Regions from separate parts of the Pseudomonas sp. FW305-20 genome, predicted to be linked through region 2. Evidence: predicted binding sites of a transcription regulator. Region 2 holds the regulator's gene; each other region holds the start of a gene.
The links. Region 2 encodes FliA, which starts transcription of late flagellar genes. Its sites were predicted from a motif close to CTAAAGTTTNNNNNNNNNNNGCCGNTAA; they were not measured.

Region 1: a site for FliA is predicted at 1,928-1,955, ahead of AC3WP4_RS17885 (methyl-accepting chemotaxis protein). Genes of this name have one in related genera too.
Region 3: a site for FliA is predicted at 2,140-2,167, ahead of AC3WP4_RS13280 (methyl-accepting chemotaxis protein). Genes of this name have one in related genera too.

What each region holds. Positions count from the first base shown of each region.
Region 1 is NZ_JBYTAJ010000020.1:9,321-13,477, reverse strand. Features, by position in the region: gene AC3WP4_RS17900 (DUF1631 domain-containing protein) at 1-290, shown strand, start outside; gene ampD (1,6-anhydro-N-acetylmuramyl-L-alanine amidase AmpD) at 355-915, shown strand; gene ampE (regulatory signaling modulator protein AmpE) at 912-1,748, shown strand; gene AC3WP4_RS17885 (methyl-accepting chemotaxis protein) at 2,045-4,075, shown strand.
Region 2 is NZ_JBYTAJ010000015.1:104,568-108,724, forward strand. Features, by position in the region: gene flhF (flagellar biosynthesis GTPase FlhF) at 1-404, shown strand, start outside; gene fleN (flagellar synthesis regulator FleN) at 519-1,349, shown strand; gene fliA (RNA polymerase sigma factor FliA) at 1,346-2,086, shown strand; gene AC3WP4_RS15290 (chemotaxis response regulator CheY) at 2,254-2,625, shown strand; gene AC3WP4_RS15295 (protein phosphatase CheZ) at 2,648-3,436, shown strand; gene AC3WP4_RS15300 (chemotaxis protein CheA) at 3,451-4,157, shown strand, end outside.
Region 3 is NZ_JBYTAJ010000012.1:150,834-154,990, forward strand. Features, by position in the region: gene AC3WP4_RS13280 (methyl-accepting chemotaxis protein) at 58-2,034, opposite strand; gene AC3WP4_RS13285 (Hsp20/alpha crystallin family protein) at 2,411-2,959, shown strand; gene ftsH (ATP-dependent zinc metalloprotease FtsH) at 3,202-4,157, shown strand, end outside.

The DNA.
Region 1 (4,157 bases), on a different contig from region 2:
AAGACGATGCCGGCCTGCTTCAGGTCGATCAACTGCGGTTGGGGGGCTGGGTCGAGTTTCAGGAAGACGAGGAAAACACCCTTCGCTGCAAACTGGCGGCGATCATTGAAGCCACCGGCAAATACATTTTCGTCAACCGCACCGGGATGAAAGTGCTGGAACGCAGCCGCACCGGCCTGGCGCTGGAATTCCGTCGTGGCGCGGTGCGCACACTGGACGACACTTTGCTGTTCGACCGGGCGCTGGAGTCGGTGATTGGCAACCTGCGGCGCCTCAATCGCGGCAAGTGATCGCGCCCGGAGGGGCTATCGCGGCATACTGGGCGCCAACACAGTCGTCGTTGAAGGAACCTGTATGCAGTTGGACCCCGCGAGCGGTTGGTGTCAGGGCGTAGATATTTGCCCATCGCCCAACTTCAATGCGCGCCCCTCGGATGAAATTTCCCTGCTGGTGATCCACAACATCAGCCTGCCGCCTGCGCAATTCGCCACCGGCAAGGTGCAGGCGTTTTTCCAGAATCGTCTGGATGTCACGGAACATCCCTACTTTGAAGGGATCGCCGACCTGCGTGTATCTGCGCACTTTCTGATCGAACGTGACGGCACCGTCACTCAGTTTGTCTCTTGTCTTGAGCGTGCCTGGCATGCCGGCGTCTCGAGTTTCGAAGGACGGGAAACCTGTAACGATTTTTCCGTGGGCATTGAACTTGAAGGCACGGATGATCTGCCGTTCACCGATGCCCAGTATCAAGCGTTGACGACCCTGACCCGGCAGTTGCAAAGCACGTTCACGGCCATCACCGCAGAGCGCATTTGCGGGCATAGCGACATTGCACCGGGGCGTAAAACCGATCCCGGGCCTGCATTCGACTGGGCACGCTATCGCGCCGCCCTGGCAAAAGAGGAACAACAATGAGTTTTCTGGTGTTGCTGTTGGCGGTCTGGATCGAGAAATTCTCGGCCCTGCGTCATCGGATTCAGCGCGATGGTGGATGGGTTCGCGAGCTGAACAAGCTTGAGGTCAGTCCGCGTCTGGCGAAAAGTCCGTGGCTGATCCTGGTGATACTGGTGTTGTTGCCAGTGGCATTGCTGGGTTTGCTGCTACTGGTTCTGGACCCGGTGGCTTACGGTCTGCTGGCGTTGCCGGTGCACCTGCTGGTGGTGATTTACAGTCTGGGCCGCGGTGATCTGCTGGCCGGTCTGGGGCCGTTTCGCGATGCCTGGCGCCGGGAAGACCTGCAAGCGGCCGCTCATGTAGCGGACCGTGATGTGGGTATCTGCGCCGATAGCGGCGAACAATTGCTGGAACGGGTCGAAGGGCATTTGCTGTGGGAGGCTTATCAGGGCTTTTTCGCGGTGATTTTCTGGTACTTCCTGCTGGGGCCGGTCGCAGCCCTGAGCTATCGACTGCTGGCCCTGGCCGAAGAACATGGGCAGACCCCGGCCGTGGTCGAGCGCGCCGCAAAACTGCGTCATGCGTTCGACTGGGTGCCGGTGCGTCTGTTGGCGGCGAGTTTTGCGTTGGTCGGCAACTTTGTCGCGGTCGGCCGGGTAATGTTGAACGAGCTGCTGAACTGGAACATCAGCGCCGCCCAATTGATCGAGAAGGTGGGCTTGGTGGCCGGTGAAATTCCGGCGCCAATGGTCGGGCCTGACGGCATCAACAGCCTCGACCGGATCTGGGAACTGCTGCTGCGCGCGGCAGTGCTCTGGTATGCCGGTTTCGCGCTGTGGACCGTTCTTGCTTAGTTCTGGAGTGGACTCCGTTGTGGTGAGGGGGCTTGCCCCCGTTGGGTCGCGAAGCGGCCCCTAGCATTTTTCCAGTCAAACTGTGCAATCAGGTTCTGCGACTGCTTCGCAGCCGAACGGGGGCAAGCCCCCTCGCCACAGGGGTATCTATCGTCCTAAGTGTGCATCTCGCCGTTAACCTTAAGTTACAAAACATCCCGCCGATTTAAGCTATACAGAGACAGCGCCGAATAGTGGCTATCTGCTCTCGACCTGCGCCTGCCAATAAAAATAAGAAATCGAAGGGAGACTTCATAGTGAAGAGCTTGCTCTATCCCGCCGTCGCGCTGATGAACCGCCTGAGCTTTGGCATGAAGTTCAGCCTGATCAGCGTGCTGTTCCTTGTGCCGATGCTGGTGACCAACTTCTATCTGGTGCGCGATTCTTATCGAGAATTCCAGGGCACCCGGGTCGAGCTGCAGAGCCTTGACCTGTTGGGCAGCAGCCTGACGTTGCGGCGCGATCTGGAAACCCTGAACAACCTGGTGCAGATCAACGTCACCCTTGGTCAGTCCGGCAAGGCCGGCAATGTCGAGTCGCAGATCAGTACCCTGGGGCAAAATGTGCTGACCCGTTTGCAAGGGCTGACGGCGATGACCACGGACCCCGAGCAGATCACGGTTTTCGATGGCAAACGCGATGAGATGATCGCCGCGTTCAAGGCCCAGCAAGCGGAAAGCTCCCTGCAAAGCAAAAGTGCGATGATCGGCAAGCTGCTCGGCAACGCCCAAATTTTCAGCCAGGTCATCGCCAGTCAGGCCGGCCTCAGCCGCGACACCCAGAGCGACATGCGCCAGCTCAGCGAACTCATTACCAATGTCACCCCGCCCGTGACCCAGCTTCTGGGCGAAGGCCGGGCGATGGGCTCTTTTTCGCTGGGGCAGGGTTTTCTCAACTCGGCATCGAGTACCCGTTTTGATGAGTTGCTGGCGCAGATCGAAAAACTGCAGGCCGAATATGCCCTGAAGTTGCAGGACGCGCTGGGCTCCAGCAAAGCGGCACGCGAAACCCTGGCGGCGCAGGCCGAAAACAGCAAGGCATCGCTGAAAAAGGCCAGTGAACTGTTCGAAGAACAGGTAGTGATGGCCGACACGCTGGATGCGCCCTGGCAGGGCTTTTACGACCAGGTCACGGGCCTGATGGACCAGACCTACCAACTCAACGAAGCCACGCTGAAGTTTCTTGGCACCCAATTGCAGCAGCGACTGGAGCAGAACCGCACCCACATGGTCTTGCAGGCCTTGGCGCTGTCGGTGGTGTTCGTGTTGATTTTTTACCTCTATGGCGGCTTCTACGCCTCGACCCGCACCACCCTCAAGCGTCTTGGCGCGGTGATGGACAAGGTCGCGGCCGGCGACATGACAGTGACCTTCAGCGCCAACAGCCGCGATGAACTGGGCGAGCTGGGCGAGGTGTTCAACGGCACCGTGAAGAAAATCCATGACCTGATCGAGCGGGTTGGCCAGACCGTCAGTGAGGTAGAGCGCCAGGCCGGGCAGGTGGAGAACGTTTCCGCCCGGAGCAACCAGGCGGTGGCGGGGCAGCGCACGCAGATCGAGCAGGTCGCCACGGCCATGAACCAGATGTCCGCCACCTCCCTGGAGGTTGCACGCAGTGCCGCGGCAGCGGTCAGCAGCGCTCATAGCGTCAACGATGAGACCATCAGCGGTCGTGGGCTGGTGGAATCCCAGCAGGGCAGCATCGCGGCACTGGCCAGTGAGATCGACCAGTCGGTGCTGGTGATCAATCAACTGGCCAGCGACAGCCAGTCCATCAGCCGTGTGCTGGAGGTGATCAAGAGCATCGCCGAACAGACCAACCTCTTGGCGCTCAACGCGGCCATCGAAGCCGCTCGGGCCGGTGAGCAAGGTCGTGGTTTTGCGGTGGTGGCGGACGAGGTCCGGACCCTGGCCAAGCGCACCCAGCAATCTACCGAGGAAATCGAGCAGATGATCGCCAAGCTGCACAGCGGTGTCGGCGCTGCGGTGAAGGCGATGGGTACCAGTCATCAGATGGCCAACGGCACGGTGGGGCAGTCGGAAAAGGTTCAGCAAGCGCTGGAAAACATCCTCGGTGCGGTCGGCATGATCGTCGATCAGAACCAACAGATCGCCGCCGCGGTAGAGCAGCAGACCGCCGTGGCCCATGACATCGACCAGAATATTGTCGAAATCAACCGCGCCGGTGAGCGTACTGCCGAAGGTGCGCACCAGACTGAGGATGCCAGTCGTGCGTTGTCGGCTCAGGTGGTGGAATTGAAGCAGCTGATCAGCGCGTTCCGGGTTTAAGCAGGATCGTTCCCACGCTCTGCGTGGGAATGCAGCCCGGGACGCTCCGCGTCCCAAAAGTCGTGACGCAGAGCGTCACAGG
Region 2 (4,157 bases):
CGGGCCTTCAGGCCAGCGATCCGGCACTGCGCATGCAGCTCGAAAGCCTGGCCGGTCGTGGCATCAAATCGAAAAATTATCTGGTTTTGGCAACCACCAGCCAGAAACAGGTTCTAACGGCCGCTTATCACAGTTACAAGCGTTGTGGGCTCGCTGGCTGCATCCTGACTAAACTGGATGAAACGGCAAGTCTGGGCGAGGTGTTGAGCCTGGCCATCAGTCATGAACTGCCGGTGGCCTACCTGACCGATGGCCCGCGGATCCCGGATGATTTGCATCTGCCGCGTCGTCATCAGTTGGTCAGTCGCGCTGTAAGCGTGCAAATGCAAGAAGAACCCAGCGAAGAAGCCATGGCTGACATGTTCGCTGATATTTACCACAGCCCGACCAAGCAGGTGGGCTGAGGTACTAATGACAGTTTTTGTACCTACATCGATGGCCTGCCATGCATTGTTCAGTTAATGAACGCGCAGCCAGTAATGTGGCCTCCGTCTAAGTAAGACAAGGTAAAGAAATTCATGGGCAGCATGCATCCCGTACAGGTGATCGCGGTGACCGGCGGCAAAGGTGGCGTCGGGAAGACTAACGTGTCAGTGAACTTGTCCCTGGCTCTAGCTGAGCTCGGTCGGCGCGTCATGCTGTTGGACGCCGATCTGGGGCTGGCGAACGTCGACGTCCTGCTGGGGCTGACACCCAAACGTACGTTGGCCGACGTGATCGAAGGCCGCTGCGAGCTGCGCGACGTACTGTTGCAGGGCCCTGGCGGCATCCGCATCGTTCCGGCCGCGTCCGGCACACAGAGCATGGTTCATTTGAGCCCGGCCCAGCACGCCGGCCTGATCCAGGCGTTCAGCGATATCGGCGACAACCTCGACGTGCTGGTGATCGACACCGCGGCGGGCATTGGTGACTCGGTCGTCAGTTTCGTCCGTGCAGCGCAAGAAGTCTTGCTGGTGGTCTGCGACGAACCGACCTCGATTACCGATGCTTACGCACTGATCAAACTGCTGAACCGCGATTACGGCATGAACCGCTTCCGCGTCCTGGCCAACATGGCCCAGAGCCCGCAGGAAGGGCGCAACCTGTTCGCCAAGTTGACCAAGGTCACGGATCGCTTCCTGGACGTCGCCTTACAATACGTCGGCGCGGTGCCTTACGACGAAAGCGTGCGCAAGGCTGTGCAGAAGCAGCGCGCCGTCTACGAAGCCTTCCCGCGGTCCAAGTGCTCACTGGCGTTCAAGGCCATTGCCCAGAAGGTCGATACCTGGCCGCTGCCTGCCAACCCGCGTGGGCACCTGGAGTTTTTCGTCGAGCGCCTCGTGCAACAGACCGCAGGACCTGTGCTATGACAGCCGGTGGCTACAACCTTTACAAGAAGTCGGCACGTGACGCGCAGTACGAGCTGATCGAGCGTTACGCGCCACTGGTTAAACGCATTGCCTACCACTTGCTGGCGCGTCTGCCGGCCAGTGTCCAGGTCGAAGACCTGATCCAGGCCGGGATGATCGGCCTGCTTGAAGTGTCGACCAAATACGACGCCAGCAAAGGCGCGAGTTTCGAGACGTACGCGGGCATTCGAATCCGCGGCGCGATGCTCGACGAAGTACGCAAGGGGGACTGGGCGCCACGTTCGGTCCACCGCAATACCCGGATGGTCAGCGACGCCATTCGCTCGATTGAAGCTAAAACCGGCCGTGACGCTAAAGATCACGAAGTTGCGGCCGAACTCCAATTGAGTCTCGACGATTATTACGGGATTTTGAACGACACCCTGGGTAGCCGGTTATTCAGTTTCGACGATCTGTTGCAGGACGGCGAACACGAAGGGCTGCACGAGGATGGCGCGAGTGCACATCTGGAGCCGTCACGCGATCTGGAAGATGAACGCTTCCAGGCGGCGCTGGCGGACGCGATTGCCAATTTGCCGGAGCGTGAGCGACTGGTGTTGGCGCTGTACTACGACGAAGAGCTGAACCTCAAGGAAATCGGTGAGGTCCTGGGGGTCAGCGAATCGCGGGTCAGCCAGTTACATAGCCAGTGCGCGGCCCGTTTGCGGGGGCGTTTGGGGGAGTGGCGAGCGCGCTGAAGGCAGTGTGGGGGCACTGCGAACGCGGCTGGTGGGGTGTTGAACCTTGCCGGTCACGATCTGTTGTGCTCCAGACAGTCATCGAGTGCATTGCCGGATTGATTGAAATGGCGTGTCCAGGTGCTGGGCGCGTTTAAGACTGCTTGGAGGTCGAATTGGACAAGAACATGAAAATCCTCATCGTTGATGACTTCTCAACGATGCGGCGGATCATAAAAAACCTGTTGCGTGACCTTGGGTTCACCAACACGGTCGAGGCTGACGATGGCATCACTGCGATCCCGGTCCTCAACAGCGGCAGCATCGACTTTCTGGTAACGGACTGGAACATGCCTGGCATGACCGGCATCGATCTGCTGCGTCACGTACGCGCGGATGAAAAGCTCAAGCACCTGCCAGTGCTGATGGTCACCGCTGAAGCCAAGCGCGAGCAGATCATCGAAGCGGCCCAGGCCGGTGTTAACGGCTATGTGGTCAAACCCTTCACGGCCCAGGCGTTGAAAGACAAAATCGAAAAGATTTTCGAACGCATCGGTTGATCCACTTCGCCACGGGGGAGCTATGGAGCATAACGAGTCTTCACAGGGCGATTTCGAATCGACCCTGAAAAAACACGCGGTCGAACTGGTCGAAAGCCTTGAAAAAGGCAGGTTCGGCGACGCTGTGCAACTGATCCATGAGCTCAATCAGACCCGTGACCGTGGCCTGTATCAGGAAGTGGGCAAGCTCACTCGCGAGCTGCATAGTGCGATCGTCAATTTCCAGATTGACCCGAACATGCCGCAAGCCGAGGAGGTCTCGCAGATCACGGATGCCACCGAGCGCTTGGGTTATGTGGTCAAGCTGACCGAAGCCGCGGCCAACCGCACCATGGACCTGGTGGAAAACGCCACGCCGCTGGTCAACGGCCTGAGCAACGAAGCCCAGGCCTTGAGCACCGATTGGGGACGGTTCATGCGTCGCGAAGTCGGGGCTGAAGAGTTCCGCGAGCTGGCTCGGCGAGTCGACGGTTTCCTGACACGCAGCAGCGAAGACAATCGCGTTGTGTCGAGCAACCTCAACGACATTCTGCTCGCTCAGGATTACCAGGACCTCACCGGTCAGGTGATCAAGCGCGTGACCCAACTGGTCACCGAAGTTGAAAGCAACCTGCTCAAGCTCGTGCTTATGGCCAGTCAGGTGGACCGCTTTGCGGGCATCGAACATGACCGTGAAGCGATGCTGGCAGAAAAAGATCCGCAAAAACATCTCTCTCAGGGTGAAGGTCCGCAGATTCATGCCGATAAAAGAGAAGACGTTGTGTCCGGTCAGGACGATGTAGACGATTTGCTTTCCAGCCTTGGATTCTAGGAGCACCCCTACACATGAGCTTCGGCGCCGATGAAGAGATCCTTCAGGATTTCCTGGTTGAGGCCGGCGAGATTCTAGAGCAACTGTCCGAACAGCTGGTCGAGCTTGAAAGCCGACCTGATGATGCGGACTTGCTCAATGCAATTTTTCGCGGTTTTCACACTGTAAAAGGAGGCGCCGGCTTCCTCCAGCTCAACGAGCTGGTGGAGTGCTGTCACATCGCCGAGAACGTGTTCGACATCCTGCGCAAGGGTGAACGTCGCGTCGACTCGGAACTGATGGACGTGGTTCTTGAAGCGCTGGATGCGGTGAACGGCATGTTCACCGAAGTCCGCGAGCGCAGCCCGATCACGGCTGCCACACCAGAATTGCTGGCGGCACTGGCCCGTTTGGCCGAGCCGAAAACCGCCGATGAAACGGCACCGGTCGCTGGCGTGGTGGAAGAACCTGCCGCCGAGAGCGAGTCGGGTGACATCACCGATAACGAATTCGAACAACTGCTGGACTCGCTGAACGCCGTCAAGGCTCAGGCAGAAGCCCCGGCAGTTGTGCCAGCGCCGAGCAGCAATGCAGCGGGCAGCGACGAAATCACCGATGCCGAGTTCGAGTCGTTGCTCGATCAACTGCACGGTAAAGGCCAGTTCGCCGTCGATGCGGTAGCCTCGGCGCCAGCCGCACCGGTTGCCCCGAAAGCGCCAGGCGACAGCTCCGATATCACCGA
Region 3 (4,157 bases), on a different contig from region 2:
TCACCTTCGATCCAATGTGGGAGTGAGCCTGCTCGCGATGGCGATTTCAGAGGCGACTCAACGAAACCGGTCAACCTCATGACGCAAGTCCGCCGCGAGCTTCTCCAGCTCTTTGGCCGTCACAGCCAGGTTCGACACGACTTCTCGCTGCTCACTGTTCGCCAAGGCGATGCTTTGCAGATTGCTGCTGAGCAGGGTCGCGGTGCTGCTTTGTTCCTGGGTCGCGGTGGTGATGGCGGCGAATTGCTGCCCGGCCGAACGGCTTTGCTCGTCAATCCGCGCCAGCGCCGACGCGACGTTGGCGTTGCGCGACAGGCCTTCCTGCATCAGCAAGTTACCCTGCTCCATGGTGCTGATGGCGTTCCCGGTTTCCAGCTGAATGCTCTGGATCATCCCGGAAATCTCGTCCGTCGCCTGGCGGGTGCGCGACGCCAGATTACGAACTTCATCAGCCACGACGGCAAAACCACGCCCCTGTTCGCCGGCGCGCGCGGCTTCGATGGCGGCGTTGAGCGCCAGCAAGTTGGTTTGCTCGGCGATCGAGGTGATCACCCCGACAATGCCGCCGATTTCCTGGGAGCGCTGGCCCAAGGTATTGATCACCGTCGCCGTGCTGTTCAGCGCGCCAGCGATTTGCTCCAGGGACGAGGACGCTTCGTCCATCGACGTACGACCGATCTGGGTTTGTTGTGCGTTTTCTTGAGCCAGACGCTGAGTGCTGCCCATGTTGTCGGCAATGTTCAAAGACGTGGCGCTGAACTCTTCCACCGCGCCGGCCATGCTGGTGATTTCGCCCGACTGCTGCTCCATCCCTTCATAGGCGCCACCGGAGAGACCGGACAAGGCCTGGGCACGGCTGTTGACCTCTTGCGAGGCCTTGCGGATGTGCTCGACCATGGTCGACAGCGCCTGGCTCATCTGGTTGAACGCACGGGCCAACTGGCCGATTTCGTCGTTGCTCGATACGTTCAGCCGCACGCTCAAATCACCGGCGCCCAAGGCTTCGGCCTGTCGCACCAGATCACCCAAGGGGGCGAGCTTGCTGCGTAGCAACCAGACTGCCGAGCCCACAGCGATCAACATCGCCGCCAGACTGCCAATCGCCAATTGAATGCCGACACTCCACGTCACGGCACGGATTTCGGTTTTCGGCATGCTCGCCACGACCGACCATGGACCGTCTTCAAACGGTACGGCAATGCTGTAGAAATCTTCGGCCTTGTCGCTCCAGAACTCGCCCTTGCCCGGAGTCTTCACCAGGCTGTTGATCGCGGGGACAGCCCGCTCCAGTGCTTGCACGCCGGCGATCGGCACCAGCCATTTGTTCTGCTCATCGAGCAACGCCAGAGAGCCGGTCTGGCCGATGCGGAAGCGCTTGAGGTTGGCGAACTGCGCGTTCTGCGCGTCGGTGTAGTCGAATCCTACGTACAACACGGCAATGACCTTACCGCTGGTGTCCCGTACGGGGGTGTACTGCGACATGTAGAAGCGTTCGAAAAGCAACGACCGACCGACGAAGCTCTGCCCCGCCATCAAACGGGTGTATGCCGGGTTCGCGTGATCGAGCACGGTGCCGATAGCCCGGTTGCCGTCCTGTTTGCTGACATTGGTGCTGACCCGAATGAAGTCGTCGCCGCTACGCACGAACACCGTGGCCACACCCGCCGTCATTTGCTTGAACTCGTCGACTTCCTTGAAGTTGTTGTTCAACACTTCGGCGCCCAGATGCAGACCCGGCGTCTGGATGCCCGCCACGGTTACCGGCTCGTCCGGATGCACGCTCAGGCCCGCGTTGAAGCGTTTCTCGAACAGGCCGGCCAGACGCTGGGTGCTTTCACGCAATGTGCCGTGAAAGGTGCTCAATTGATCGGCCAGCAACCGGGCTTCACTGGCCAGGTGCTCTTCGCGGGTGGCGAGGTTGGCGGTGTCCAGCGAACGCAGGGCGAACACGGTACTGCCGCTGATGACGATCGCCAGTATCACGGCAAGCGCAAGACCAAGCTGTGAGGCGATCCGGGCACGAGGTTGAGACATGACAGCTCCTGGCCGAGCGACCGGATCTTCCTTGATCTGGCTGCACACTCAGCAAAATTCTAATAATGGGAATTGCGTCGAACCTGCACGAAGGTTCCACCTGCATTTTCGGCGGGCAATCGGATTACTTGAGTATTGGTACTCGCACAACCTTCTTACCGACGGGTTTTCTTCGAATAGTTACAAACAGAATTCTCACCAGTCATCGGTGCGCGCAAGCTCTCGAAATAGACGGCTCACCGTCAGAAACCGACTGTTGGTCGGTCTGGCGGTCGCAGGAATACTAATCTTTCAGGGCAAGGCCTGAATTTGTCGTGGTGGACCGGCCTCCGAGTTGTTCCCGGCCCACCGCAGTACTCGATAGGAGGAATGAAAAATGGCCAATTTCGAGAAGAAAATGCCGGTACAGACCGACGATGAAAAAACCAGTCAGCAACCGACGGCTACATCAGACCCTTGGCGTCCTCTGGAAAAACTGCGCCAGCAGGTCGATCACCTGTTCGAAGACTTCAATCGTGGCTCGGGGCTGACGCCTTTTCGGCGAGGGCTGTTCGATGTCGAACCGTTCTGGAGTCGGGAATTTATCGGCCGCAGCCTGCCTGCGGTGGACATTACCGAGAAAGATGAAAGCTTCGAAATCACCGCTGAATTGCCAGGCATGGACCAGGAAAATATCGACATCAAATTGTCCAACGGCAATTTGATCATCAAGGGTGAAAAGAAGGAGGACAAGGAAGAAAAAAGAAAGGGCTATCACCTGTCAGAGCGTCACTATGGCGCCTTCGAGCGAGCATTCAGCCTGCCAAAAGGTGTCGACGGCGACAAGATCGAAGCCACATTCAGCAATGGCGTACTGAGTATTTCGCTGCCGAAAAAGCCGGAAGCGATGAAAGCGGACAAAAAGGTGCAAATCAAATCCGGTTGAATTCGAGACAACCCTTCACGCCAGAAAAGCCCCTTGTCGGGAAGCCGGCACGGGGCTTTTTTGATGGGGTCTAAAAATAACCGGGCGGGCGCGGTTTAATGCCAGTCAGTTGATGTGCATAAACCTGTGGGAGCGAGCCTGCTCGCTCCCACAGGTTCAAGTGTTAAACCAGCATCAGGCGTGCGTGGCTCGTTTTTGACGACCCTGCGTTCTCATGCTGATGCTGATGCTGAGCCAAGGCCATGAAAAAGAATGAGCAGTGGAATCTGTCCTACTTCGCGATCGCTTTTATCGTGCTGAGCCTCATGCAGATTTTCTTTGGCGAGCGCCAGGCGGTGCAGCCCCTCCCGTACAGCCAGTTTCTGCAATTGTTGAACGAGCAAAAAGTCAGTGATTTGCAGGTCAACAAGGATCAGATCAGCGGCAAGTTGCAAGAGCCCATCAACGGACGCGATCGGTTCTCCACCGTGCGGGTCGATCCGGCGCTGGCGACAGAACTCTCTCAATCAGGCGCCAGTTTTACCGGAATCATCGAAAACACCTTTATGAGCAGCCTGTTGGGCTGGCTGTTGCCCTTTGTCCTGATCATGGTGTTCTGGAATTTTCTGTTTCGCGGGATGGTGGACAAACAAGGTCTTGGCGGTTTGATGAATGTCGGTAAATCCCGGGCCAAGGTGTTTGTCGAACGCGACACTGGCGTGACCTTCGCCGATGTCGCAGGCATCGACGAAGCCAAGGCCGAGCTGGTGGAAATCGTCTCGTTTCTCAAGGACACGGCCCGATACGAACGCCTGGGCGCACACATTCCCAAGGGAACCTTGCTGGTCGGCCCGCCCGGCACCGGCAAGACGCTGGTGGCCAAAGCCATCGCCGGTGAAGCCGGTGTGCCATTTTTCTCGATCTCCGGCTCCGAGTTCGTCGAGATGTTCGTCGGGGTCGGTGCCGCCCGGGTCCGCGACCTTTTCGAACAGGCACGGCAGGCAGCACCCTGCATCATCTTCATCGATGAACTCGATGCGCTGGGCAAGATGCGCGGCGTCGGTACGCTGGGCGGCAATGACGAAAAAGAACAGACCCTCAACCAGTTACTGGCCGAGCTGGATGGCTTCGATCCCCGCGAGGGCGTGGTGTTGCTGGCCGCGACCAACCGTCCGGAGGTCCTTGATCCGGCGTTGTTGCGGGCCGGGCGCTTCGATCG